DNA from 3 places in the Pseudomonas sp. HY13-MNA-CIBAN-0226 genome. Region 1 is predicted to be linked to each of the others. Evidence: predicted binding sites of a transcription regulator. Region 1 holds the regulator's gene; each other region holds the start of a gene.
What was found. The regulator FliA, encoded in region 1, starts transcription of late flagellar genes. The targets are predictions, from matches to a motif close to CTAAAGTTTNNNNNNNNNNNGCCGNTAA.
Positions count from the first base shown of each region.

Region 2: a site for FliA is predicted at 4,841-4,868, ahead of AAEZ05_RS13165 (flagellar protein MotY). Genes of this name have one in related genera too.
Region 3: a site for FliA is predicted at 4,286-4,313, ahead of motA (flagellar motor stator protein MotA). Genes of this name have one in related genera too.

Region 1 covers NZ_JBEOPS010000008.1:18,681-28,333, reverse strand. The annotation lists gene flhB (flagellar biosynthesis protein FlhB) at 1-1,072, shown strand, start outside; gene flhA (flagellar biosynthesis protein FlhA) at 1,309-3,438, shown strand; gene flhF (flagellar biosynthesis GTPase FlhF) at 3,450-4,775, shown strand; gene fleN (flagellar synthesis regulator FleN) at 4,892-5,722, shown strand; gene fliA (RNA polymerase sigma factor FliA) at 5,719-6,459, shown strand; gene AAEZ05_RS10510 (chemotaxis response regulator CheY) at 6,624-6,995, shown strand; gene AAEZ05_RS10505 (protein phosphatase CheZ) at 7,018-7,806, shown strand; gene AAEZ05_RS10500 (chemotaxis protein CheA) at 7,828-9,653, shown strand, end outside.
Region 2 covers NZ_JBEOPS010000010.1:133,462-143,114, reverse strand. The annotation lists gene AAEZ05_RS13200 (molybdopterin oxidoreductase family protein) at 1-544, shown strand, start outside; gene grxD (Grx4 family monothiol glutaredoxin) at 642-983, shown strand; gene bfr (bacterioferritin) at 1,191-1,664, opposite strand; gene AAEZ05_RS13185 (bacterioferritin-associated ferredoxin) at 1,864-2,082, opposite strand; gene AAEZ05_RS13180 (peroxiredoxin) at 2,385-2,987, shown strand; gene rnt (ribonuclease T) at 3,057-3,731, opposite strand; gene pyrC (dihydroorotase) at 3,728-4,774, opposite strand; gene AAEZ05_RS13165 (flagellar protein MotY) at 4,934-5,851, shown strand; gene AAEZ05_RS13160 (argininosuccinate synthase) at 5,981-7,198, shown strand; gene AAEZ05_RS13155 (response regulator transcription factor) at 7,866-8,492, shown strand; gene AAEZ05_RS13150 (PA3496 family putative envelope integrity protein) at 8,558-8,737, opposite strand; gene nth (endonuclease III) at 8,844-9,482, opposite strand; gene AAEZ05_RS13140 (Rnf-Nqr domain containing protein) at 9,507-9,653, opposite strand, start outside.
Region 3 covers NZ_JBEOPS010000015.1:151,494-161,146, forward strand. The annotation lists gene AAEZ05_RS17875 (cyclic-di-GMP receptor FimW-related protein) at 1-757, opposite strand, end outside; gene asd (archaetidylserine decarboxylase) at 940-1,800, opposite strand; gene rhdA (thiosulfate sulfurtransferase) at 1,819-2,634, opposite strand; gene AAEZ05_RS17890 (HDOD domain-containing protein) at 2,677-4,215, opposite strand; gene motA (flagellar motor stator protein MotA) at 4,382-5,233, shown strand; gene motB (flagellar motor protein MotB) at 5,237-6,262, shown strand; gene rsgA (small ribosomal subunit biogenesis GTPase RsgA) at 6,373-7,404, opposite strand; gene orn (oligoribonuclease) at 7,512-8,054, shown strand; gene AAEZ05_RS17915 (trimeric intracellular cation channel family protein) at 8,228-8,839, shown strand; gene queG (tRNA epoxyqueuosine(34) reductase QueG) at 8,929-9,653, opposite strand, start outside.

The sequences.
Region 1 (9,653 bases):
GGAGAAGGGCGAGATCGCCCGTTCCAAAGAGCTCAACACCCTGGCCATCATGCTCGCCGGTTCGGCCGCGCTGCTGATCTTCGGCGGGGCGCTCGCCCAGGAAATGATGGACCTGATGCGCATGAATTTCTCGCTGTCGCGCGAAGTCATCCTCGATCAGCGGTCCATGGGGACCTTCCTCCTGCATTCAGGGCTGATCGCCTTGCTGGCCATCCAGCCGGTGATGATCACGCTGTTGCTTGCGGCCCTGATCGGCCCGATTTCCCTGGGCGGCTGGCTGTTCTCCGCCGGCACCATGGCGCCCAAGTTCAGCCGCATGAACCCCGGCGCCGGGCTCAAGCGCATGTTCTCGTCGAAGGCCGTGGTAGAGCTGCTCAAGGCCCTGGCCAAGTTCTTCATCATCCTGTTCGTGGCCCTGGCCGTGTTGTCCTCGGACATCGACGACCTCTTGCGCATCGCCCACGAACCGCTGGACATGGCGATCATCCACAGCCTGCAGGTGGTCGGCTGGAGCTCGTTGTGGATGGCTTGCGGCCTGATCATCATCGCCGCCGTGGACGTGCCGGTGCAGCTGTGGGAAAGCGCCAAGAAACTGAAGATGACCAAGCAGGAAGTGCGCGACGAGCACAAGGACCAGGAAGGGCGGCCGGAGGTCAAGCAGCGCATTCGGCAACTGCAGCGCGACATGTCCCAGCGCCGGATGATGGCGGCCATTCCTGATGCCGACGTGGTCATCACCAACCCGACTCACTACGCCGTGGCGCTCAAGTACGACCCGGACAAGGGCGGGGCGCCGATGCTGGTGGCCAAGGGCAGCGATTTCCTGGCGTTGAAGATGCGTGAAATTGCCGTGGCGAATAATGTGCTGCTGCTGGAATCGCCGGCGTTGGCGCGGTCGATCTACTACTCCACGGAGCTGGACCAGGAAATACCCGGTGGCTTGTACCTGGCCGTTGCCCAGGTACTGGCGTATGTCTATCAGATTCGCCAATACAAGGCAGGCAGGGGCAAGCGCCCGGACCCGCTCAAGGATGACTTGCCGATTCCGCCGGACCTGCGGCGCGATTCTTGAGTTGTGTGCGGGTGATGCCGGCCCCCACTGGAGCAGGAACAACCGCCCAATCACCCGACGATACACAACCTGTGGGAGCGGGCTTGCCCGCGATGAGGCCCGCCCAGGCAACACCACAATCCCTGAATAAACCCCTCTGCTTCAACACTCCGCGAAAGTTGGAAGGTTTCTTGCAATAGCGGCTTTGCGCCTGCTTCTGGCGTCAAAAGTTTGCTTTACAGGAACGAGGAAAATCGGTGGATCGCTCTCAGTTATTCAACAGTGCTCGCACAAACGTTGCCGACTTAAGTCGGGGCAATCTGGGCGTGCCGTTGTTGCTGCTGGTCATGCTGGCGATGATGATGTTGCCGATGCCGCCGTTCCTGCTGGACGTGTTCTTCACGTTCAACATTGCGTTGTCCATCGTGGTCCTGCTGGTGTGCGTCTACGCGTTGCGGCCGCTGGATTTTGCGGTATTCCCCACCATCCTGCTGGTGGCGACGCTGCTACGGCTGGCGTTGAACGTGGCCTCCACACGCGTGGTGATGCTGCACGGCCAGGACGGTCACGCCGCTGCGGGCAAGGTGATCCAGGCCTTCGGTGAGGTGGTGATCGGCGGCAACTACGTGGTCGGTATCGTGGTGTTCGCGATCCTGATGATCATCAACTTCGTCGTGGTGACCAAGGGTGCCGGGCGGATTTCCGAGGTGAGCGCACGTTTCACCCTCGATGCGATGCCCGGCAAGCAGATGGCGATCGACGCCGACCTCAATGCCGGTTTGATCGACCAGAACCAGGCCAAGGCGCGCCGTTCGGAAGTGGCCCAGGAAGCCGAGTTCTACGGTTCGATGGACGGTGCCAGCAAGTTTGTGCGCGGTGACGCCATTGCCGGCCTGTTGATTCTGTTTATCAACCTGATCGGCGGCATGGCGGTGGGTATCTTCCAGCACGGCATGACGTTTGCCGACGCCGGTAAGGTGTACGCGCTGCTGACCATCGGTGACGGTTTGGTGGCGCAATTGCCATCACTGCTGTTGTCCACCGCAGCGGCAATCATGGTGACCCGTGCTTCCGGTTCGGAAGACATGGGCAAACAGATCAGTCGCCAGATGTTCGCCTCGCCCAAGGCCCTGGCCGTGGCCGCCGGCTTGATGGCGGTGATGGGTCTGGTGCCCGGCATGCCGCACTTTTCCTTCCTGAGCATGGCGGCGCTGGCGGCAGGTGGTGCGTACCTGTTCTGGAAGAAGCAGAACGGCGTCAAGGTGCAGGCCCTGGAAGAGGTCAAGCGCCAGCAGGAACTGCTGCCATCGCCGGCCCGCGCCCAGGAAACCAAGGAACTTGGCTGGGACGACGTGACGCCGATCGACATGATTGGCCTGGAAGTGGGCTATCGCCTGATTCCGCTGGTCGACCGCAATCAGGGTGGGCAGTTGCTCGCGCGGATCAAGGGCGTGCGAAAGAAGCTGTCCCAGGACCTGGGTTTCCTGATGCCCACTGTGCACATTCGTGACAACCTCGACCTGGCGCCGAGTGCCTATCGCCTGACCCTGATGGGCGTGATCCTGGCCGAGGCGGAGATTTACCCGGACCGCGAACTGGCGATCAACCCGGGGCAGGTCTACGGCACGCTCAACGGCATCACCGCCAAAGATCCGGCTTTTGGTCTGGAGGCGGTCTGGATTGAAGTCAGCCAACGTGCCCAGGCGCAGTCGCTGGGATACACTGTGGTCGATGCCAGTACAGTAGTGGCCACTCACTTGAACCAGATTCTGTACAAGCACTCCAGCGAGCTGATCGGGCACGAAGAAGTGCAGCAACTCATGCAATTGCTGGCCAAAAGCTCGCCCAAGCTGGCAGAAGAGCTGGTGCCGGGCGTGGTGTCGCTGTCGCAGTTGCTCAAGGTGCTGCAGGCTTTGCTCGCCGAACAGGTGCCGGTTCGGGACATTCGCAGCATCGCCGAGGCCATCGCGAACAACGCGGCCAAGAGTCAAGATACCGCCGCGTTGGTGGCTGCCGTGCGGGTCGGCGTATCCCGCGCAATCGTCCAAAGCATTGTAGGTACTGACTCCGAGCTGCCAGTTATCACGCTGGAGCCAAGGTTGGAACAGATATTGCTCAATAGTCTGCAGAAGGCAGGACAGGGCTCGGAAGAGGGCGTCCTGCTGGAGCCAAGCATGGCTGAGAAGCTGCAGCGTTCGTTGATCGATGCCGCGCAGCGTCAGGAAATGCAAGGTCAACCGGTGATTCTGCTGGTGGCCGGTCCGGTTCGCGCGATGCTCTCGCGGTTCGGTCGGCTGGCAGTCCCGGGTTTGCACGTGTTGGCGTATCAGGAAATCCCTGACAACAAGCAAGTGACCATCGTTGCGACAGTAGGGCCCAACGGCTGAGGTAGTGGTTTATGCAAGTTAAGCGTTTTTTCGCCGCCGATATGCGTCAGGCCATGAAACTGGTTCGTGACGAGCTGGGCGCCGATGCCGCGATCATCGGCAACCGCCGAATCGCCGGCGGCGTGGAGCTGACGGCTGCCCTCGATTACAAGCTGTCGGCGCTGGCACCGCGGGTTCCGAACATGGAACTCGAGGACGAATTGCGCAAGACCCAGTCGCGGATCGTCACCGCCCAGGCCGAACTGAGCCTGCGCAGCGAAGGCGAGAGCGACAAGGCCACCAATCGCCAGCTGTTCGCCGGCTTGCCCCTGACTGCCGCCGAACCGCTGGTCGAACCCACCTACACCGAGCCTGCACGCCCGGCGCCGGCGCCCGCTGCCACTGGCGGTGTCGATCCGCGTGCATTTGACTCGATGCGCTTTGAACTCAACAGCCTGCGCGAACTGATGGAAGTGCAGTTGGGCTCCCTGGCGTGGAATCAGCTGCAAGGCAGCCGCCCGGCCCAGGCCAACCTGTGGCGCCGGCTGCAACGCATTGGCCTGTCCGGTCCGCTGTCGCGGGATCTGCTGGCAATGATCGGCGACATTGACGAGCCTCGCCAGGCCTGGCGCATGCTGCTGGCGCACCTGGCGCGGATGATCGCCACACCGGAAATCGAACCCCTGGAAGAGGGTGGCGTGATTGCCATGGTCGGCCCTGCCGGCATGGGCAAGACCACCACCCTGGCCAAACTCGCTGCCCGCTACGTGCTCAAGTACGGCGCGCAGAACATTGCGCTGGTGAGCATGGACAGCTACCGGATCGGCGCCCAGGAACAGCTCAAGACCCTGGGCCGCATCCTCAATGTGCCGGTGACTCATGTCGACCCGGGGCAGTCGCTGGTGCAGGCGCTGGAGCCTTTGTTGCGCAAGCGTGTGGTGTTGATCGATACCGCCGGCCTGCAGGCCAGCGATCCGGCACTGCGCATGCAGCTCGAAAGCCTGGCCGGACGTGGCATCAAGTCAAAAAATTACCTGGTCCTCGCAACCACCAGCCAGAAACAGGTTCTAACCGCCGCTTATCACAGTTACAAGCGCTGCGGGCTCGCCGGCTGCATCCTGACTAAACTGGATGAAACGGCCAGTCTGGGCGATGTGTTGAGCCTGGCCATCAGTCATGAACTGCCGGTGGCCTACCTGACCGATGGGCCACGGATCCCGGATGACTTGCATCTGCCGCGGCGTCATCAATTGGTCAGTCGCGCAGTCAGCGTGCAAATGCAGGAAGAACCCAGCGAAGAAGCCATGGCTGACATGTTCGCTGATATTTACCACAGTCCCACCAAGCAGGTTGGCTGAGGTATTAATGAATCGTTTTTGTACCTACATCGATGGTCTGCCATGCATTGTTCAGATGATGAACGCGCAGCCAGTAATGTGGCCTCCGTCTATGCAAGACAAGGTAAAGAAATAACATGGGCAGCATGCATCCCGTACAGGTGATCGCGGTGACCGGCGGCAAAGGTGGCGTCGGCAAAACTAACGTGTCAGTGAACTTGTCGCTGGCTTTGGCTGAGCTCGGACGGCGCGTCATGCTTCTGGACGCCGACCTTGGGCTGGCGAACGTCGACGTCCTTTTGGGGCTGACACCCAAACGTACCCTGGCCGACGTGATCGAAGGCCGCTGTGAGCTGCGCGACGTTCTGTTGCAAGGCCCGGGCGGCATTCGTATCGTGCCGGCCGCGTCCGGCACCCAGAGCATGGTGCACCTGACACCGGCTCAACACGCCGGCCTGATCCAGGCCTTCAGCGACATCGGCGATAACCTCGATGTGCTGGTGATCGACACGGCTGCGGGCATTGGTGATTCGGTGGTCAGCTTTGTGCGCGCCGCCCAGGAAGTCCTGCTGGTGGTGTGCGACGAGCCGACCTCGATCACTGACGCCTATGCGTTGATCAAGTTGCTCAACCGCGACTACGGCATGAACCGCTTCCGCGTCCTGGCCAATATGGCCCAGAGCCCGCAGGAAGGGCGCAACCTGTTCGCCAAGTTGACCAAGGTCACGGACCGCTTCCTCGACGTCGCCCTGCAATATGTCGGCGCGGTGCCATACGACGAAAGCGTGCGCAAGGCCGTGCAAAAACAGCGTGCGGTTTACGAAGCGTTTCCGCGTTCCAAATGTTCGCTGGCGTTCAAGGCGATCGCGCAGAAGGTCGATACCTGGCCGCTGCCGGCGAACCCGCGCGGGCACCTGGAATTTTTCGTTGAGCGCCTCGTACAACAAACGGCAGGGCCGGTGCTATGACCGCCAGTGGCTATAACCTCTACAAGATATCGGCCCGCGATGCGCAGTGCGAGCTGATCGAGCGTTACGCGCCACTGGTAAAACGGATTGCCTACCACCTGTTGGCGCGTTTGCCGGCCAGTGTCCAGGTCGAAGACCTGATCCAGGCCGGGATGATCGGCCTGCTTGAAGTATCCACCAAATACGACGCCAGCAAAGGCGCGAGTTTCGAGACGTACGCGGGCATTCGAATCCGCGGCGCGATGCTCGATGAAGTGCGCAAGGGGGACTGGGCGCCACGTTCGGTCCACCGCAATACCCGAATGGTCAGCGACGCAATTCGCTCGATTGAAGCTAAAACAGGTCGCGACGCTAAAGATCACGAAGTTGCGGCCGAACTCCAATTGAGTCTTGACGATTATTACGGGATTTTGAACGACACCCTGGGCAGCCGCCTCTTCAGTTTCGACGACCTGTTGCAGGACGGCGAACACGAAGGGCTGCACGAGGATGGAGCAAGTGCTCATACGGAGCCGTCGCGTGACCTGGAAGATGAACGCTTCCAGGCCGCGCTGGCGGACGCGATTGCCAATTTGCCGGAGCGTGAGCGACTGGTGTTGGCGCTGTACTACGACGAAGAGCTGAACCTCAAGGAAATCGGTGAGGTCCTGGGTGTCAGCGAATCTCGGGTCAGCCAGTTACACAGCCAGTGCGCGGCCCGTTTGCGGGGGCGTTTGGGGGAGTGGCGAGCGCGCTGAAGGCAGTGTGGGGACACTGCGAACGGGCTGGCGGGTGTTAAACGCGCCGGTCGCGATCTGTTGTGCTCCAGACAGTCATCGAGTGTTTTGCCGGATTGAATGAAATGGCGTGTCCAGGTGCTGGGCGCGTTTAAGACTGCTTGGAGGTCGAATTGGACAAGAACATGAAAATCCTCATCGTTGATGACTTCTCAACGATGCGGCGGATCATAAAAAACCTGTTGCGTGACCTTGGGTTCACCAACACGGTCGAGGCGGATGACGGCACTACGGCCATTCCGGTCCTCAACAGCGGTAGCATCGACTTTCTGGTAACGGACTGGAACATGCCCGGCATGACCGGCATCGATCTGCTGCGCCACGTGCGTGCCGACGAAAAGCTCAAGCACCTGCCAGTGCTGATGGTGACCGCCGAAGCCAAGCGCGAGCAAATCATTGAAGCAGCCCAGGCCGGTGTTAACGGCTATGTGGTCAAGCCCTTCACGGCCCAGGCGTTGAAAGAAAAAATCGAAAAGATTTTCGAACGCATAGGCTGAGTCACTGCGCCACGGGGGAGCTATGGAGCAAAAAGAAATTTCACAGGGCGATTTCGAATCGACCCTGAAAAAACACGCCGTCGAATTGGTCGAGAGCCTTGAAAAAGGCAAGTTCGGCGACGCCGTGCAACTGATCCATGAGCTCAACCAGACCCGTGACCGCGGCCTGTACCAGGAGGTGGGCAAGCTCACCCGCGAGTTGCATAGCGCGATCGTCAATTTCCAGATTGATCCGAATATGCCGCAAGCCGAGGAGGTCTCTCAGATCACCGACGCCACCGAGCGCCTGGGGTACGTGGTCAAGCTCACCGAAGCCGCCGCCAACCGCACCATGGACCTGGTGGAAAACGCCACGCCGCTGGTTAACAGCCTGAGCCAGGAAGCCGAGGCCTTGAGCACGGACTGGGGACGGTTCATGCGCCGCGAAGTCGGGGCCGAAGAGTTCCGCGAGCTGGCCCGGCGGGTCGACGGTTTCCTGACACGCAGCAGCGAAGACAATCGCGTGGTGGCGGGCAACCTCAACGACATTCTGCTCGCTCAGGATTACCAGGACCTCACCGGCCAGGTGATCAAGCGCGTGACTCAATTGGTCACCGAAGTTGAAAGCAATCTGCTCAAGCTCGTGCTGATGGCCAGTCAGGTGGACCGCTTTGCGGGCATCGAACATGACCGTCAAGCGATGCACGCGGAAAAAGATCCACAAAAACATCTCTCTCAGGGTGAAGGTCCGCAGATTCATGCCGATAAAAGAGAAGACGTTATGTCCGGTCAGGACGATGTGGACGATTTGCTATCCAGCCTTGGATTTTAGACCTGTAGGAGCACCCCATTAATGAGCTTCGGCGCCGATGAAGAGATCCTTCAGGATTTCCTGGTTGAGGCCGGCGAGATTCTAGAGCAACTGTCCGAACAACTGGTCGAGCTGGAAAGCCGACCGGATGATGCGGATTTGCTCAATGCAATTTTTCGCGGTTTTCACACTGTAAAAGGGGGCGCCGGCTTCCTCCAGCTCAACGAGCTGGTGGAGTGCTGTCACATCGCCGAGAACGTGTTCGACATCCTGCGCAAGGGTGAGCGTCGCGTCGACTCGGAACTGATGGACGTAGTTCTCGAAGCACTGGACGCGGTGAACGGCATGTTCACCGAAGTCCGCGAGCGCAGCCCGATCACGGCGGCCACGCCTGAGTTGCTGGCAGCCCTGGCCCGTCTGGCCGAGCCGCAATCGGCCGACGAAGCCGCACCGGTTGCCGAAGTGGCGCCGGTGGCAGAAAGCACATCGGGTGACATTACCGACAACGAATTCGAGCAACTGCTGGACTCGTTGAACGCCGTCAAGGCCCAGGCCGAGGCGGCGCCTGCCGCACCAGCACCCGTCAGCACCACGGCTGCAGCCAGCGACGAAATCACCGACGACGAGTTCGAGTCGTTGCTCGATCAGTTGCACGGTAAAGGCCAGTTCGCCATCGACGCCGTGGTTGCCCCGGCGGCACCTGCCGCACCGGCTGCACCAAAGGCCGCAGGCGACAGCTCGGACATCACCGACGAAGAATTCGAAGCACTGCTCGATCAGCTCCATGGCAAGGGTAACTTCGCCGTCGAAGCGCTGGAGTCGGCGATTGCGTCGGCGCCCGTCGCGGCAGCACCAGTCGCCGCCGCAGTGGGCAGCGACCTGATCTCCGATCACGAATTCGAAGCGCTGCTCGACGAATTGCACGGTAAAGGCAAGTTCTCCGAAGTCGGCACGGCTACGGTCGCTGCCAGTGCTGCTGTTGCCGCGCCGGTAGCCAAGGCCGCAGCGCCCAAGCCGGTGGCGAAAGCCCCTGAGCCAAAAGCCGAAGCCGCCAAGCCTGCCCCGGCTCGCGCACCGGCCACGCCGCCGGCGGAAAAGCCGGCCAGCGAAGCCGAGACTACCGTGCGGGTCGATACCGCACGCCTCGACGAAATCATGAACATGGTCGGCGAACTGGTGCTGGTGCGTAACCGCCTGGTGCGCCTGGGTGCCAACAGCGCCGACGAGGCAATGTCCAAGGCCGTGTCCAACCTCGACGTGGTCACGGCGGACCTGCAAACCGCGGTGATGAAGACCCGCATGCAGCCAATCAAGAAGGTCTTCGGGCGTTTCCCGCGCCTGGTTCGCGACCTGGCTCGCCAGCTCAAGAAAGAGATCAACCTGGAACTGGTCGGCGAAGAAACCGACCTCGACAAGAACCTCGTCGAGGCCCTCGCCGACCCGCTGGTCCACTTGGTACGCAACGCCGTCGACCACGGTATCGAGTCGCCGGAAGAGCGCGAAGCCGCGGGCAAGTCCCGTGGTGGCAAGGTCATTCTTGCGGCCGAGCAGGAAGGCGACCACATCCTGTTGTCGATTTCCGATGACGGCAAAGGCATGGACCCCAACATCCTGCGCGCCATTGCGGTCAAACGCGGGGTCATGGACAAGGACGCCGCCGATCGCCTGAGCGACACCGAGTGCTACAACCTGATTTTTGCCCCGGGCTTCTCGACCAAGACCGAGATCTCCGACGTGTCAGGGCGTGGCGTGGGCATGGACGTGGTGAAAACCAAGATCTCCCAGCTCAACGGCTCGATCAACATTTACTCGGCCAAGGGCCAGGGCTCGAAGATCGTCATCAAGGTGCCGTTGACCCTGGCGATCAT
Region 2 (9,653 bases), on a different contig from region 1:
GACCTTGTTCGATCACCCCCATGGCGTCGACCTGGGCGCTTTGAAACCCAACCTGGCGCAGCGCCTGAAAACCGCCAACCAGCGACTTCAGGCGGCGCCGCCGGTGATCCTCGCTGACCTGACACGTTTCGCTGCCCTGCAGGCGCCGGCCGCCGATGAGCTGTTGATGATTGGCCGCCGTCATGTGCGCAGCAACAACTCCTGGATGCATAACTATCACCGTCTGGTGAAAGGCAAACCGCGCCATCAGTTGCTGATGCACCCTGAAGACCTGAGCAAGCGCGGGCTGGTCGATGGGCAGCGGGTGCGGGTGAGTTCGCGGGTAGGGGTGATTGAAGTCGAGGTGATGGCGAGCCTGGACATGATGCAAGGTGTGGTCAGCTTGCCTCACGGTTGGGGCCATGCCCGCCCCGGTGTGCAGATGACCATCGCCAGCGGCCAGCCTGGCTCGAGCGCCAATGACCTGACCGATGAATGCCAGCTCGACGAACTTTCAGGTAACGCGGCGTTGAACGGCGTACCAGTGACGGTGGCGGCGGCGTGATCGTGTCTGTCGGGGAGACCGAGCATGGCGCTCGGGTTTCCGTTACAATGCGCCACCGTGCCGACCCTTGAGTCGGAAAGTTCAGCCGAGGTGCTCCATGGATATCATCGAAACGATTAAAGAGCAGATTGCTAACAACACCATTCTGCTTTACATGAAAGGTTCGCCGAATGCCCCGCAGTGCGGCTTTTCCGCAAAAGCTGCTCAGGCCGTGATGGCATGCGGTGAAAAGTTCGCTTACGTGGACATCCTGCAGAACCCGGAAATTCGCGCCAACCTGCCAAAATACGCCAACTGGCCAACTTTCCCGCAACTGTGGGTCGGTGGTGAGCTGGTCGGTGGTAGCGACATCATGACCGAGATGGCTGCTGACGGTTCGTTGCAGACTACGATCAAGGCTGCTGTCGAAGCGGCTGCTACGACCAAGACCGAAGCCTGAAAACGATTGGCTCCGCTGTAGGAGCTGTGTAGGAGCTGTCGGGTGCAGCGAGGCTGCGATCTCGTGATTTCCGGCAACTAAAAAGCCCCGCCCTCGGAAGAGGAGCGGGGCTTTTTATTGCGGTTGATAAGTTGTGTCGAGGTCGAGTTTGAGGTTGCCATCGAAAAGATCGCAGCCTCGTTGCACTCGACAGCTCCTACAGTGCTATTACTCTTCGCCCATCTGCGACTGCAGGTAGTTCTCAAGACCAATCTTGTCGATCAGGCCCAACTGCGTTTCCAGCCAGTCGATATGTTCTTCTTCGGATTCAAGAATGTCTTCAAGCAGTTCGCGGCTGCCGAAGTCGGCAACGGTTTCGCAATGCGCGATGGCCACCTTGAGGTCGGCATGCCCGGTGCGTTCGATGCGCAGGTCACACTCGAGCATTTCCCGGGTGTGCTCGCCGATCTGCAGCTTGCCCAGGTCCTGGACGTTCGGCAGGCCTTCCAGGAACAGGATGCGCTTGATGAGCTTGTCGGCGTGCTTCATCTCGTCGATGGATTCTTTGTACTCATGCTTGCCGAGCTTGTTCAGGCCCCAATCTTCGTACATGCGCGCATGCAGAAAATATTGATTGATCGCGACCAGCTCATTGGCAAGGATCTTGTTGAGATGCTGGATGACTGTAATGTCGCCTTTCATGATGGGGTCCTGCCCTGTATTAACTGTCTATAAGGCAGAGTTTGAGCCGCTCAACTAAGAGTGTCAAACCTAAGTTATTGAAAGATAAGTGAAAATTAATCGGAATAAGAATGTTTGTGTTCCGCGTCTAGCGTCTAAGCAATTGATTTAAAGGCATAAAAAAACCGGACATGAAGTCCGGTTGTTTGAAATAGGGTATTTAAGCGGCAGTAAATTCCACCGGGAAGGGGATCGCCGCCTGGGCGGTTTGCAGCTTGGTCAGGGTTTCACGCACCACTTCCTTGGCAAGGCAGGCGCATTTACCGCATTGGCTGGCTACGCCGGTAGCCTGACGGACTTCCTTGTAGCTGCAGCAACCTTCATAGATTGCATCGCGGATTTGACCGTCGGTGACGCCAGTGCAGAGGCAGACATACATAAGTGAGAACCGTCGCTGGTTGTGACTCAATTGCGATGGATCTTAATGTTAACGAGAATGATTGTCAAAGTGGTTTATGAAAGCATCTCGTTATAAGGGCGTGTCTCTGACGAACGGTTCAGACTAACGAAATCATCGGCCACGATATTTTGTGGCGCTCGGGAAATCCGTTGGGGATAGGTTAAAAACCCAGTGTATGATTGCCGGTCCTTATGAAGCGGGTTCGTGTCACAGGGCTGTCGCCTGAAGGTGGCAGGCTGGCACCGACCCGGCACTTCACGTTTCTACACCAGGAGATATCAATGAGCGTACTCGTAGGCAAGCAAGCCCCTGACTTCACCGTACCGGCCGTACTCGGCAATGGCGAAATCGTAGACAGCTTCACCCTGTCGTCGGCCATCAAAGGCAAATACGGCCTGGTGTTCTTCTACCCGCTGGACTTCACTTTCGTTTGCCCGTCCGAGCTGATCGCTCTGGACAACCGCATGTCTGACTTCAAGGCACGCAACGTCGAAGTGATCGCAGTGTCGATCGACTCGCACTTCACTCACAACGCATGGCGCAACACCCCGGTGAACAATGGCGGTATCGGCCAGGTTCGCTACACCATGGCTGCCGACATGAAGCACGAAATCGCCAAGGCCTACGACGTTGAGTCCGAAGGCGGCGTGGCTTTCCGTGGCGCGTTCCTGATTGACGACAAAGGCGTTGTCCGTTCGCAGATCATCAACGACCTGCCGCTGGGCCGTAACATGGAAGAGCTGATCCGTCTGGTCGACGCTCTGCAATTCCACGAAGAGCACGGCGAAGTCTGCCCTGCCAACTGGAAGAAAGGCGACAAGGGCATGACGGCTTCGACTGAAGGCGTTGCTGCTTACCTGACCGAGAATGCTGCTGCCCTGTAAGGCGCATTCGAGGCAAAAAAAACCGGCCATTGCGGCCGGTTTTTTTATGGATGGGATAAACCGACTGCGTCAGTCGTTGAAGTCTTCCCAGCCGCCCATCTGCTTCCAGCGATTGACGATGCCGCAGAACAGCTCAGCGGTTTTCTCGGTGTCGTAGCGAGCCGAGTGCGCCTCACGACCGTCGAAATCGATGTCGGCGGCCTGGCAAGCCTTGGCCAGTACGGTCTGACCGTAGGCGAGACCGGCGAGGGTTGCGGTATCGAAGCTGGAGAACGGATGAAACGGGTTACGTTTCATGTCCAGGCGCGCAACGGCTGCGTTGAGGAAGCCCAGGTCGAAGCTGCTGTTGTGGCCGACCAGGATCGCGCGCTTGCAACCGTTGGCTTTGAGTGCCTTGCGGATGCCGCGGAAAATATCAGTCAGTGCAGCTTCTTCGCTCACCGCCATGCGCAGCGGGTGATCGAGCTTGATCCCGGTGAACTCCAGTGCTGCCGCTTCAATGTTCGCCCCTTCAAAAGGCTCTACACGGAAGAAGTAGGTGTGGTCCGGATACACGAAGCCTTTTTCATCCATGGCAATCGTGGTGGCGGCGATTTCCAGCAGGGCGTCAGTGGCAGAGTTGAAACCACCGGTTTCAACGTCGACAACGACTGGCAGGTACCCACGGAAGCGGGCAGCCATCGGGTGGCGTGAACCACCGCCGCCTTGACCTTCCTGTTCGTCGTCGTAATGGTCTTCACTCACGCGTGTTCCTCCAGCAGGCGCCAGCGCAGTTTTTCACCGGCGCGCAGCGGGATAACGGTCAGCTCGCCAAATGGCAGGCTGGTAGGGGCGGTCCACTCCTCGCGGACCAGGGTGATGCGATCGGTGTTCGCCGGCAGGCCGTAAAAGCGCGGGCCGTTGAGGCTGGCGAAGGCTTCGAGCTTGTCCAGCGCGTTGCGTTGTTCAAATGCCTCGGCGTACATCTCGATTGCCGCATAAGCGGTGTAGCAACCGGCACAACCGCAGGCGGCTTCTTTAGCGTGCTGGGCGTGCGGCGCCGAATCGGTACCCAGGAAGAACTTGGCGCTGCCGCTGGTGGCGGCGTCGAGCAGGGCTTCCTGGTGGGTATTGCGCTTGAGGATCGGCAGGCAGTAGAAGTGCGGCCGAATCCCGCCCACCAGCATGTGATTGCGGTTGTACAGCAAGTGATGCGCGGTGATGGTTGCGCCGACGTTGGCCGAGGCTTCGTTGACGAACTGCACGGCGTCTTTGGTGGTGATGTGTTCGAACACCACCTTGAGGGTCGGGAAACGCTCGACCACTCGACGCATGTGCTCGTCGATGAAGATTTTCTCCCGATCGAAGACGTCGACATCGCCACGGGTGACTTCACCATGGATCAGCAAGGGCATACCGACTTCGGCCATGGCCTCGATTGCCGGGAAGATCTTGTCGATGCTGGTGACGCCAGAGTCCGAGTTGGTGGTGGCACCGGCCGGATACAGCTTGGCGGCGTGCACGAATCCACTGGCCTTGGCCTCGCGAATTTCTTCAGGCTGGGTGCGGTCGGTCAGGTACAGCACCATCAGAGGTTCGAACTGGCTGCCGGATGGGCGCGCGGCGAGAATCCGCTGGCGATAGCCATCGGCTTCAGCCGCATTGCGTACCGGAGGTACCAGGTTGGGCATGATGATGGCGCGACCAAAGGTGCGCGCGACATCCGCGACGGTATTGGTCAACACGGCACCATCGCGAAGATGAATGTGCCAGTCGTCGGGACGCAGCAGGGTCAGGCGGTCGGACATGAGGAGATTCCAGGCGGGTCAAACTGAGGGGAATGCTACCGGAAAAGACTCTTCCAGGCACTCGCTATCAAGTTTTGCGACAACCTTCCGATATCCAACAGGTACGCCGTAAACAAGTCGGCGTCCGTCTTTCAGTTGTCGAAGCCAGTGGAGCCTCCCGTGCGCCAGCGATATTTAGCCTTGCTCAGTGTGTTTACCAGCGTCCCCGCGATGGCGCTGACTTTCCAGACCCGCCTGGAGAACACCGAGTGGACGGTCGCCGGCGACCGGTTCGAATGCCGTCTGGCCCAGCCCATCACGGACTTCGGTGCGGGCGAGTTCGTTCGCCGCGCGGGCGAGCAGGCGGTGTTCCGCCTGACGGCCTACAACGCGATGATCGGCGGCGGGTCGGCGACGCTGCTGGCCGCTGCGGCTCCCTGGCAGCCGGGACGTGGCGACATCAACCTGGGCTCGGTGCATATCGGCAGTGGCAACGTGCTTTTTAATACGTCCCAGGTCCAGGCAGGCCGCTTGATCAGCGGCTTGCTCGACGGCCGCAGCCCGGTGATCCGGCATTCGTCAGGCGATGGGCGAGTGTCGGAAGTGCGCCTGTTACCAGTCAGGTTCAGTCAGGCGTTCAATGAGTACCAAGGCTGCGTGGCGAAGCTGTTGCCGAAGAATTTCGAACAGGTGAGGCAGTTACAGATCGGTTTTCCCGGAGAAAGCCTGGACCTCGACGCGCGCGCCAAGGCTCAGTTGCAGGTGATGCTGGAGTACATGAAGGCCGATCCAACGGTCAATCACATCGAACTCGATGGGCACTCCGACAACAGCGGCAACCGCCTGACCAACCGTGACCTGTCACGTCGCCGAGCGCTGGCGGTGATGGAGTTCTTCAAGGCCAATGGCATCCTGGAGTCGCAGGTAACCCTGCGTTTCCACGGCGAGCGGTATCCGTTGGCACCCAATACCAACGCCGCCAACCGGGCGAAGAACCGGCGGGTGGCCGTGCGTCTTGAGCGCGTGGCTGCAGACAAGGCCGCCCCTCAAGTCGCCCCGCAGACCAACACTCCCGGGGCCGCGCCTGCAACTTCCTGACCGGCGAGTCATCGTCGCGCTCTCGACAGAATCTGTCGCTTCGTCGTCATAAGCTGTCGCGCCTCTGTAAATTAACGCGCATGACCGGTAGACTCGACGGCTTTCCGTAGAACCCCGTGGAGTGATGGCATGGCGGACGTAAACAAGGTCGTTCTGGCGTATTCCGGCGGCCTGGACACTTCGGTGATCCTCAAGTGGCTGCAGGATACTTATAACTGTGAAGTGGTGACTTTCACCGCTGACCTGGGTCAGGGCGAAGAGGTCGAACCTGCACGCGCCAAGGCTCAGGCCATGGGCGTCAAAGAGATCTACATCGACGACTTGCGCGAAGAGTTCGTGCGCGATTTCGTTTTCCCGATGTTCCGCGCCAACACCGTTTACGAAGGCGAGTACCTGCTGGGTACTTCCATCGCTCGTCCGTTGATCGCCAAGCGCCTGATCGAAATCGCCAACGAAACCGGCGCTGACGCCATTTCCCACGGTGCCACCGGTAAAGGTAACGACCAGGTTCGTTTCGAACTGGGCGCGTATGCCTTGAAGCCTGGTGTGAAAGTGATCGCTCCGTGGCGTGAGTGGGACCTGCTGTCCCGTGAAAAACTGATGGATTACGCCGAGAAGCACGCGATTCCGATCGAGCGTCACGGCAAGAAGAAGTCCCCGTACTCGATGGATGCCAACCTGCTGCACATCTCCTATGAGGGCGGCGTGCTGGAAGACACCTGGACCGAGCACGAAGAAGACATGTGGAAATGGACCGTCTCCCCGGAGAAGGCTCCAGACAAGGCGCAATACCTGGAACTGACCTACCGCAACGGCGACATCGTCGCGCTGGACGGCGTCGAGATGACCCCGGCCACCGTGCTGGCGACCCTTAACCGCATAGGTGGCGAACACGGCATCGGTCGTCTGGACATCGTCGAGAACCGCTATGTGGGCATGAAGTCCCGTGGCTGTTACGAGACCCCAGGCGGCACTATCATGCTGCGCGCCCACCGGGCGATCGAATCGATCACCCTGGACCGTGAAGTGGCTCACCTCAAAGACGAGCTGATGCCTAAATACGCCAGCCTGATCTACACCGGTTACTGGTGGAGCCCTGAGCGTCTGATGCTGCAACAGATGATCGACGCATCCCAGGCCCACGTGAATGGTGTTGTGCGCCTGAAGCTGTACAAAGGCAACGTGATCGTCACCGGTCGCAAGTCTGACGAATCCTTGTTCGATGCCAATATCGCAACGTTCGAAGAAGACGGCGGAGCCTACAACCAGGCGGACGCAGCGGGCTTTATCAAGCTCAACGCGTTGCGCATGCGCATTGCCGCGAACAAGGGCCGCAAGCTGTTCTGAGCCCTGTGAGCCAATGAATGAAAGGCCTTGTCATCGACAAGGCCTTTTTTTTTGTCATTCGTGCCTGCCATCGGCGGTGCGCGTTGGTTTGCGTGTGTCCACTGGCGTCCCGCCTCGGCAGGCTTCAGATAACGTTGCGAATATCGCAAATATTGACATGGGGTTGGTTGGTGTTTGCTTGATTCTGTCCATTGTTTTTACTTGTTTGATTGTATGTTTAATTAGCAAATAGTTTGAACATTGTGGGTGTTGGCCGGTGCATGATAAGCGTCCAGAGTTGTTCGTTTAATGTGCCTGCTTTTCACTAGGATCGATCAAGGCTTTTTTCGGTAATTATTGCTCACTGTTGCGCATCTATCGTGGTTACTTCATTTGTTTTATTGTTGGTGCTGATCTGATAAGTCGTGCCGAATACGTAAATATCTGGAATTGTAAGAAATCCCCGATCTCGCATTCCGATACAAAAAAACCCGGGCAAACGGATTTTGGTGGTCAGTACCCTCACTCCTGTTCGCTCAGTTCAAGGATTTTTTGTAGGAATTTTCTTTATGTTTTGTAGGGTATGTCTCTTGGTGAGGGCGCGCAGGGGACGCACCGTGCCAAGGGTGAAACGACTAGGCTATTGTGCTGGTTCTAAAAATTCGAACAGCGAAAATTGGACTTGCCCATGAATAAAGTGCTGATCGTGGATGATCACCCCGTCATTCGTCTTGCGGTGCGTTTGCTGATGGAACGTCATGGCTACGAGGTCGTTGCAGAGACCGATAATGGTGTAGACGCATTGCAACATGCCCGCGACTATACGCCGGACATTGTCATTCTGGATATTGGGATACCGAAGTTGGACGGGTTGGAAGTCATTGCGCGGCTGGCATCTTCTGCGATGCCGATGAAAGTACTGATATTGACATCGCAGGCGCCGGGGCGTTTTTCCATGCGTTGCATGCAGTTGGGCGCTGCCGGGTATGTCTGCAAACAGCAGGATCTCACAGAGTTGTTAAGTGCGATCAAAGCGGTGCTGTCGGGCTACAGTTACTTTCCCAATCAGGCGCTGCATACAGTGCGCTCCAGTCTAGGCAATGCCAGTGAAGCCGATATGGTGGATCGGCTATCGGGGCGCGAAATGATGGTCTTGCAACAATTGGCAAGAGGAAAAACCAACAAGGAAATTGCCGACGGAATGTTCCTCAGCAACAAGACCGTCAGCACTTACAAAACCCGCTTGCTGCTTAAACTCAATGCACGCTCCCTGGTCGACCTGATCGAGTTGGCTCAACGCAATGGCCTGGTGTGAAGGCGCAGGCCCTAATCATGCTTCATACAAAGTAAAAAGCCTCCGTTTCGGGAGGCTTTCAGGTTTCACAAGTCAAAATCGTAATCGGCCAATTGCTTTTGCAGTCGGCGCTCCTCCAACATATTATCGATGGTGCGGCGCTTGCTCAGGTTGGTCTTTGCCACTTCCACCACCGGTTCGGCGTCATCAGCCTCCACGGGAGTAAAATCGTCTTCGACGTCCAATTGCTCTTTGCCAGTGCTCATAGGTTAACTCCGGGCTAAAGATGCCTTTGGCGCCTCTTATATCGATAATCTCCCAGCGGGTAAAAAAGATTTTTTCAATCGGTTGATAAAGAAACCTAATAGTCACTCAATCGTCCGAAGTCTTGTGCTTGTATTCGCACAGGTCTTCGATGCGGCAACTGCCACACCGCGGCTTGCGGGCCAGGCACACATAGCGCCCGTGGAGGATCAGCCAGTGGTGGGAATCAAGCAAAAACTGCTTGGGCACAAACTTCATCAACTTGGTCTCGACCTCCACCACGTTCTTGCCTGGCGCTATACCCGTTCGGTTGCTCACCCGGAAAATGTGAGTGTCAACGGCCATGGTCAATTGCCGAAATGCGGTGTTGAGGACCACATTTGCTGTTTTGCGACCCACGCCCGGCAGCGCTTCCAGTTCTTCGCGGGTTTGCGGCACTTCACCGCCGTGGCGTTCCACCAACAGGCGACAGGTCTCGATGACATTCTTCGCCTTGCTGTTGAACAGGCCGATGGTCTTGATGTACTCCGACAGACCCTCGATCCCCAGCGCATGAATGGCCGCCGGAGTATTGGCGACCGGGTAAAGCCTGGCTGTGGCTTTGTTGACGCCTACGTCGGTTGACTGCGCCGAGAGGATTACCGCGATCAGCAGTTCGAAGGCAGAAGAGTAGGCAAGCTCGGTTTTCGGTTCCGGGTTGTCTTCATGCAGCCTGCGGAAAATTTCCAGACGTTTTGCGGCATTCATGTGAAGTGCGTTTCCTCGCAGGAGTCAATTCGATGAGATGGGGCGCGCCCAGGCTTGCCGTGCAGCGATCAGCAGTCCGAGCACAATGAACCCTCCCGGGGCCAGCGTGGCCAGGCGCAGCCCGCTGTCGCCAAGCAGCTCGCGCAACAGGCCCAGGCCTACCATCAGTAC
Region 3 (9,653 bases), on a different contig from region 1:
TTGGTGCGACGGCGAACAGCCCTTCGACCGATTGGCCCGGATTCAGGCGTATCAGCGAGCTCCATGACTCCAGCACTTCGGCGAGACGGGCAATCTGGTTCTGCCGCAGTTGATTGCAGCGTGCAGCACCCATCAGCAGCGCCGTGATATAGGTCTGCTCAATGCTGAGGTTTTGCGTCTGGCTGGCCAATTCGTCGCGCACATTCTGGCGCTGGAGCTGGTGCGAGCAGGCGATTCGGTAGAGTTGATGCAGCTCCACCCAGACGCCTTCCGGCGCCGGGCAATACAGCTGCGTCGCGCGCATCAACGGCCCGTTGAGGCAATGGATCGCCCGTTGCAGCGCTTGAGTCAAGAGCGGGGCGCGATCCTTGCTGAAGCGCGGTGACACGCGCAGGACGATCTGCTTGTAGCCAATCGCCAGGTGACTTTGCAATGCCTGGCATAGGTTGGCGATCTTGCGCGAGCGCTCGTCCAGCACAATCGCCTGATGCAGGAAGTGCCGCTCCAGGTGTTTGCAGACGTAGTACACCTCTGGTCGCAACAACTCGAGCAATTGCAGGCGATTGTCACTGGGAGTGAGCAACTGGTTGAGTTCGCCCAGGCCCTGATAGAGCAAGCGGGCAGTTTCGCCAATGTTAGCCTTGGGCAGGTTGGCGATCCAGCGCTTGAGATCGCGCGGGGTTGGCTCACAGAACGACAGGCGAGTCTGTTGAGGAAGCGGTGCACGTAACAGCTGGAGTGGGGTGGTCTCATTCATGGCCAAAACGATAGCAGGAATCAGGCCGTATAGGCGCTGCCGCAGGCGGTGATCTTTTGATCCCGGGTAACAAAAACAACGCCGCCCCTGGTAGGAGCTGCCGAAGGCTGCGATCTTTTGACTTTGTTTCTAACATCAAAAGATCGCAGCCTGCGGCAGTTCCTACCGGGACAGGCCGGTTATCAGGCCTTCGGCAAGCCCAGCGCTTGACCCATCTGCACTGGCGACAGCGCACCGAGGCCTTCAGCCCATTTCACCTGGTCCGGGCCGAACAGCACCACGGCGGTCGAACCCAGCTTGAAGCGCCCCAATTCCGCCCCTTTTTCCAGGTGGATCGGCGCACGGGCGGCTTCGTCGTAGCGGAAGGTTTTCAGTTCACGCTTGGGCGGAGTGACCAGGCCTGCCCAGACGGTTTCGATCGAGGCAACAATCATTGCCCCGACCAGCACAACGGCCATCGGCCCGCGCTCGGTGTCGAAAATGCATGCGACGCGCTCGTTGCGAGCGAACAGCTCCGGCACGTTTTCAGCAGTCGTCTGGTTGACGGAGAAAATGCGGCCCGGGATATAGACCATCTCACGCAAGGTGCCGGCCAGGGGCATATGCACGCGGTGATAGTCTTTCGGCGACAGGTAGATGGTGGCGAAGTCGCCGCCCATGAACGGTGCAGCGTTGGCCGCATCGCCACCGAGCAATTCCAGCACGCTGAAACTGTGGCCCTTGGCCTGGAAAACGCGACCATGCTCGATCGGGCCAAGCTGGCTGACTGCGCCATCGGCCGGGCTCAGGATCGCCCCCGGCGTTTCGTCCAGAGGGCGCGCGCCCTCTTTCAAGGCGCGGGTGAAGAACGCATTGAAATGTTCATAGGCAGTCAGGTCTTCGACCAGCGCCTGGGACATGTCCACCTGGTAGCGCTTGGCGAACCAGGCGGTGAAGGCATTCTTGAACCAGCGCACACGGCATTCGGCAATGCAGCCGGCCAGTCGCGAGAGCAAGTGATGAGGCAGCAGGTATTGGCTGAGGATAAACAGACGCTTGTTCATTAACTGTCCTTAAAAACCTTAGATCTCTACGGGGGTGTCGGGATGGTTGCCCCATTCGCCCCAGGAGCCGGCGTAACCCTTGACCCGCGGATAACCGAGCGCCTTGGCCACCAGATAAGTGAAGCCAGAGCGATGGTGTGTCTGGCAGTGAGTAATAACTTCTTTGTCCGGGGTTATCCCCAGTTGTTCCAGGATTTGCGGCATGTCTGTACGGATGCGCAGGTTGCGCGCCTGATCCATGCCGGCGGTCCATTCAAAATTGATCGCTCCGGGAATGTGTCCGGCCTTGGCAGCCAGGACCTTCTCGCCGGAATACTCCTGCGGGGCGCGCGCGTCCCAAATGGCCAGGTCGGCGGCGCCAATCCGGCTTTGCAGGTACTCTCGGGTGGCCGTGGGTTCGTCGTGCAAGGTCAGGCTTACCGGGCCTCCCGCCGAAGCCGGGACCTCGGTCGAGACCGGCAGGCCATCCGCCAGCCAGGAAAGCAGGCCGCCATCCAGATAGTGGTAGTGCTTGTGGCCGATGACGTCGAGCAGCCAGATGAAGCGTCCGGCCCAGCCGCCGCCTTCGTCGTCATACACCACGTACACCGCATCCTTGTGGTGGCCCAGTTCGCCGAACAGCGCTTCAAGTGCAGCGAGTGGCGGGATCAGGCCCGGAGCGGGTAGCTGGCCGAGTTGCGTGCGCTTGGGGTCGACAAAGCGCGCGCCAGGAATATGCCCTTGGGCGTAGCGGGCACTGCTGGTGAGGTCCACCAGGATCAGATTGCACGCGTCGAGACGGGCGAGCAGGTCGCCGGGTTCGATGACCAGCGCCAAGCCAGAGAAGTCAGACATGTGAGGTCTCCAGAGCACAAAAAGGGGGATTGTAACGCAGCCTCATTGGCCACGGTGGCTAAAGCTGTGCAGCGCCTTCTCGATGCACTGCGCGGTTTTGCCGAAGGCTTGTACGGTGATATCCGAGAACGGTCCACCACCCTGGTCCGCCACCACCAGCATGATCACCCGGCCATTATTGACCAGTGAACGCAGCAGCAAATGCTCGCCGCCAAACAGCGTGCGCAGGCTGGCCGGGAGCAATGCGGAAAATTGTGCGTTATTTTCCGGGGTTAGGCGCACCTGGGCCTGCTGGGCGAGCAGGCGTTGCAGCACGGTGCTCTGGCTGACCAGCAAATTCAGGCTGGCGGCGTCCTTGGGCAGTCCGGCGCTCTGATGCACGCGTAAATTGGCGTGAGTGCGATCAGCCATCAGGATCAGCACCCGGCGCATGCCGCAGGCAACCAGGGCATCCCTGGCGGACGTGGTCAGGTGCATCGCATTGGCAAAGCGGCTCGGCTCCACCAGCAACTCGGCACACACCTTGCGCCACTTGGCCAGGTCTTGCGCAGTCGGTGGCGGGGTCGGCTGCGAGCCTGCCTGCTGGCGCGGGGTGTCCCAGGGCCAGATCAGTGAGACCGCCGGGTGCCAGAGGTCCGGCATGGCATGGTAGCGGGCGCTGTTGGCAGCCTGCTGGTGCAATTGCTGCTGTACCTCGTCCATCGAAACTTGCAGGTACAGGCTGGTCAGGTGCTGCCAGCGTCTGCTGTGGGGGCTGTCCCAGGCTTGTTGTGCCGACAGCGCCAGGCCATTGGCCAGTAGTACGGTGTTGGCAGGTTGATTGAGCCAGCGACGCAGGGTCGGGTCGTCATCCAGGCGATTCTGCTGGCGCAACGGGTGGTCGCTGTCGCGGGCAATGCGCAGCACCTTGACCAGTTCGCGCTGTTCCTTGAGCAACAGGCGGTAACCCTGCTGCACCCAGATCGGCAGGCGCCACAGATCGACCAGGGCCTGGCAAATGTCCAGCAAACGCAAGCCGAACAACTGTTGTTCGACCTTGCGTGCGGATTCACCTCTGTGAATCACGCGCCGTTCCCACTCTTCGAGCAACTGCGGGTAGATCAGCGCCATCGGCCATAGTGGTGACAGAAACAGCAGGCTACCCCAATGGATGTCCTGCCAGAGCCGGGCCAGGCGGCTGGCGAAAAAGCCGTTGGCCTGCTGGGTCGCGTGCTGGCTGATCAGCTGCAACTGGCGCAAGGTCGCGGGGATTTGCATCTGGGGCAGCGTCGGCAGGCGGGCGAGCAGTTCTTCAGTGCGTTTGAGGCCGAGACGATTGATCGCCACTTCCAGGTTTTCCGCCGGTTCGCCAAGGCCGCTGCGCACCTGCCGATTGGCTTCACGAATCACGCTCAGCGCCAGGGCCGGGCTGCCCTGGATCAGTTCGGCGATGTCACGCAGTGAGCTGCGGCTGTTGCGAATCGCCTGGCATACCCGGTCATGGCTGGCCTGCGGTACGGGCAGCCGGACGCTGTCGAGAAGCTTGATCCAGCCTTCGAGCGTCGTTGGTTTTGGGGTTGGAACGTTCGTTTCATTAGCCATGGATGGACGTGATCATCGTCTGCATTACCTGCGCGCTGAATGAGCCAAAGTGGCTTTTCGCCTGAACGGGCTATAGTCTGGCGCAGTTTTGCCGATAAGTAGAAGAAGAGATTGTTTAACTTCCGAATATGACCTTGAACCCGACTCAGTAAGTGCTCTCCTACCTATGGCTAAAATAATCGGCATCATTGTCGTATTCGCGAGCGTGCTCGGCGGATACGTGCTATCCCACGGAAAAATTGCCGCCCTGATCCAGCCTTTCGAGGTAATGATCATCGGCGGTGCGGCGCTCGGCGCCTTCCTGCAGGCCAATCCCGGCTACATGACGATGCACGTGCTCAAGAAATCCCTGAGCATGTTCGGATCGCGTTTCAGTCACGCCTTCTACCTCGAAGTGCTGGGCCTGATCTTCGAAATCCTCAACAAGAGCCGCCGTGAAGGCATGATGGCCATCGAAGGCGACATCGAAGATGCGGCGGCGAGCCCGATCTTCGCCAAGTACCCGACTGTGCTCAAAGATGAGCGCATGACCGCTTTCATCTGTGATTACCTGCGCATCATGTCCTCCGGGAACATGGCTCCCCATGAGCTTGAAGGCCTGTTCGACATGGAGCTCTACAGCCTCAAGGAAGACCTCGAGCACCCATCCCACGCAGTCAACGGCATCGCCGACGCCATGCCGGGTTTCGGTATCGTGGCTGCGGTACTGGGTATCGTGGTGACCATGGCTTCCCTGGGTGAAGGCGACCAGAAAGCGATCGGCATGCACGTCGGCGCGGCACTGGTGGGGACCTTCTTCGGTATCCTCGCGGCCTACGGTTTCTTCGGCCCGCTGGCCACTTCCCTGGCCCACGATGCCAAGGAAGAGTTGAACGTCTACGAAGCCATCAAGGCTTCGCTGGTCGCCTCGGCCTCCGGCATGCCGCCGTCGCTGGCGGTGGAGTTCGGGCGCAAGGTCCTTTACCCGGCGCACCGTCCAAGCTTCTCCGAGCTGGAACAAGCGGTTCGCGGACGCTGAGTCATGGAAAACAACCAGCCGATAATCATCAAGCGCGTCAAGCGCATAGCCGGCGGGCATCACGGCGGCGCCTGGAAAATCGCCTTCGCCGACTTCGCGACGGCGATGATGGCGTTCTTCCTGGTGTTGTGGCTGATGTCCACGGCAACGCCTGAGCAGAAGATCGCCATCGCCGGCTACTTCAAGGACCCTATCGGGTTCTCCGAAAGTGGCACGCCCTACATCATTGATCTGGGCGGCTCGCCGACCCTGGCGCCGGAGAACACGCTCAATCCTGAGGTCAAGTCCCAGCCGCAGCCGGACAAGGTGACCATTGATACCGAACAGGTCGAAGGCATGGCCGAACAGGTCGAGAAAGAGCGCCTGGAACTGTTGCTGCAAGAGTTGCAGAACAAGGTCGACGAGAACCCGCAGCTGCAGAAATTCAAGGACCAGATCCTGTTCGAGATCACCCCGAACGGCTTGCGTATCCAGATCATGGACGCGGAAAACCGGCCGATGTTCGACTCGGGCAGCGCCCGGCTCAAGCCTTACTTCGAAGACATCCTGCTGGCCATGGCCGATACCATCAAGGCGGTACCGAACAAGATCAGCATCAGTGGCCACACCGATGCCACGCCGTACACCGGCAGCGGCGAGTTTGGTAACTGGGAACTCTCGGCCAACCGCGCCAACGCCGCACGACGTGCACTGGTAGCGGGCAGTTATCCTGAATCGCAGGTGGCGCGGGTGGTCGGTTATGCATCTTCGGCCTTGTTTGACCGGGTCAACCCGGTCAATCCGGTCAATCGCCGTATCGACATAGTGGTCTTGACCAAAAAGGCCCAGGAAGCCATTGAAGGGGCGCAAGGTGCTGATCCTTCGGGGGCGCTGCCCCAGGGGCAGGGCGCGCCGGGGGAAGTCCCGGCCACTCCGGTTGATCCAGATGCCTTGCCGGCCGACCAGCAGCCGATACCGGCGCATGAGATTCGCGAGCGGTTGAATCTGTTCGAGGATGCGGCGCCGAAACCGGGCGGGCCGGCGCAATAGGCGTGGGCAAGCCCTGCAGAAACATCTGACGTCTAATGGTTTCAGGTTTCAGGTTTCAGGCAGGCAGCAGCGAGCCCACCCCCTCGGTATCGAGGGGGCAGGGCAGCTGTTTAGTAGGTGCTTTCCGGCAGACTGGCGATGATCGAGCGGTAGCTGTTCATCCGTTGCTGCTGCACGCGGCCATCTTCCAGGGCCTTGAGCAGGGCACAACCCGGTTCGCGGTCGTGTTTGCAGTCGCGGAAGCGGCAGGTGCCGATCAGGTCGTTGAACTCGATGAAGCCGGCCTCGACATCGGCACGGCTTACGTGGCCCAGGCCGAATTCACGGATGCCCGGGGAGTCGATCAGCTCACCGCCGCCGGGGAAGTGGAACAGGCGCGCGGTGGTGGTGGTGTGAGTACCCTGGCCGGAGAGCTCGGACAGCGGGCCGACACGGGTGTCGACTTCCGGCAGCAGGCTGTTGACCAGCGAGGACTTACCGACGCCGGACTGGCCGACGAACACGCTGATGCGCCCATCGAGCTGTTGCTGAAGCTGCTCCATGCCATTGCCGTGGTGCGCAGAGACTTCCAGCACCGGATAACCCAGGGTGCGGTAGACCGCCAGCAGGGCATTCAGCGCCGGGGCATTCTGCTCGTCGATCAGGTCGAACTTGTTGAGCAGCAGCAGCGGGCGAATACCCGCATGCTCGGCGGCGACCAGGTAACGGTCGATCAGGTTGGCGTGAGGCTCGGGCAGCGGAGCGAAGACAATCACGATCATGTCGACGTTGGCCGCCACCGGCTTGAGCTGGCCACGGCTGTCCGGGCGACAGAGCTCGGTGTTGCGCGGCAATTGCGCGACGATTACGCCGATGCCCTGGTTGCCGGCACGCCAGACGACCCGATCACCGGTTACCAGCGCAGGCAAGTTGGCCCGCAAGTGGCAGCGGAATACCTGGCCGGCCAAATCGCCATCGAGCGCCTCGACTTCGACCTGTACACCGAAGTGCGCGATCACCAGGCCGGTCTGTTCCGGGCCCAGGTCGCCACCTTCGAGTGCCTCGACAGCCGAGGACTCGCGTTTGGCGGCGCGGGCAGCGCGCTCGCCCTGAATCTTTTCGATGCGCCAGTTTTGACGACGATTGAGTTGGCGTTTGGCCATGGGTGTTCCGTATCAAGAATGCAGCGATTAGTTAAAACGGCCGCGAGTTTAGCACGCCCAGCCACCTCTCTAAGCTAAACTGCGCAGCATTGCCTAGGAGCCGACACATGCAAAACCCGCAGAATTTGATCTGGATCGACCTGGAAATGACCGGTCTGAACCCTGATACCGACGTCATCATCGAGATGGCCACCATCGTCACCGACAGTGATTTGAACACCTTGGCCGAAGGTCCGGTGATCGCTATCCACCACAGCGATGAAATTCTCGCCGGCATGGATGAGTGGAATACCCGTCAGCATGGCGGCTCAGGCTTGACTCAACGGGTTCGCGACAGCCGCATCAGTATGGCTGAAGCCGAAGCCGAGACCATTGCCTTCCTGGAGAAGTGGGTGCCCAAGGGCAAGTCGCCGATCTGTGGGAACAGCATCTGTCAGGACCGTCGCTTCCTCTATACGCACATGAAATCCCTGGAAAGCTATTTCCACTACCGCAACCTCGACGTGTCGACGCTCAAGGAACTGGCCGCGCGCTGGGCGCCCGAGGTGCGTGACAGCTTCCAGAAGGGCAGCACCCATCTGGCCCTGGATGACATCCGCGAATCCATCGCCGAGCTGCAGCATTATCGCAAGCACTTCATCAAGTTCTGATTGCGGACTACGTCCCCTGTGTAAGAGCTGCCGAAGGCTGCGATCTGTTGATCTTGAAAAGTCAAAAAATCGCAGCCTGCGGCGGCTCCTAAGGGGGATTGCACCGCACTTGCCCTCTTTTGGTGCCTCGGCGAAGTGAGTAGACTGCGCGCCTTCCTGCAAGGACCGCCACCATGTTGCTGATGCTCTACCTGATCGCCATCACCGCCGAAGCCATGACCGGCGCCCTGTCTGCCGGGCGTCGCGGCATGGACTGGTTTGGCGTGGTGCTGATCGCCTGCGTCACGGCCCTGGGCGGTGGATCGGTGCGCGATGTGCTGCTGGGGCATTACCCGCTGACCTGGGTCAAACACCCGGAATACCTGGTACTGACCTCGTTCGCAGCCATGTTCACCATCTTTGCGGCACGCTGGATGCGCCACTTGCGCTCATTGTTCCTGGTGCTGGACGCCGTGGGTCTGGTGGCTTTCACCCTGATCGGCTGCATGACCGCCCTGGAAATGGGCCATGGCATGTTGGTGGCTTCTGTCAGCGGAGTGATCACCGGCGTGTTCGGCGGCATCCTGCGGGACATCTTCTGCAACGATATACCGCTGATCTTCCGCCGCGAGCTATACGCCAGCGTCTCGTTCGCCGCAGCCTGGTGCTACATGTTGTGCATTTACCTGCAAATGCCCGGCGAGCAGGCCATCCTGGTGACGTTGTTTGGCGGGTTCCTGCTGCGTTTGCTGGCGATTCGATTCCACTGGGAAATGCCCAAGTTCGTCTATAACGACGAAGCCTGACATCGCACGGTCCCTGTAGGAGCAGCCGCAGGCTGCGATCTTTTGACTTTGATTTTTTTAGATCAAAAGATCGCAGCCTGCGGCAGCTCCTACGTAAGTCCGTGTTGTTTCAGGGCCCATTCAACATGTTCGCGCACCAGCTCCGACGGATACTCGCGCCGAGCCTTCAACGCCTCCAGTACCGGAATACTCGACGGTGCATTCCCCAGCCCCACCGCCAGATTGCGCAGCCAACGCTCATAACCCGCCCGGCGTAGCGGCGAGCCTTCAGTGCTGCCGAGAAATTTTTCTTCATCCCACATGAACAGCTCGGCCAGTTCAGCGTTGTCCAGATTGTGCCGCGGCTTGAAATCGCTTTCGCCCGATGGTCGGGCAAAACGGTTCCATGGACAGACCATCTGGCAGTCGTCGCAGCCGAACACCCGATTGCCGATCAGCGGCCGGAGTTCTTCGGGAATCGCGCTTTTGAGTTCGATGGTCAGGTAGGAAATGCAGCGGCGGGCATCCAGCACATAGGGACCCACGAAGGCATTGGTAGGGCAGATGTCCAGGCAAGCGGTGCAGCGGCCGCAATGCTCGGTGGCGTGGGGCGGGTCTTCCGGCAGCGGCAGGTCGACGAACAGCTCGCTGAGAAAGAAGTAGCTGCCGGCTTTGCGGTTCAACACCAGGGTGTTCTTGCCAATCCAGCCTAGGCCGGCCTTTTCGGCGATCGCTTTCTCGAGCACCGGAGCGCTGTCGACGAAAGCGCGATAGCCGAAGGGGCCAATGACCGCCTGAATTTTTTCTGCCAGCTGTTGCACACGTTTACGGATCA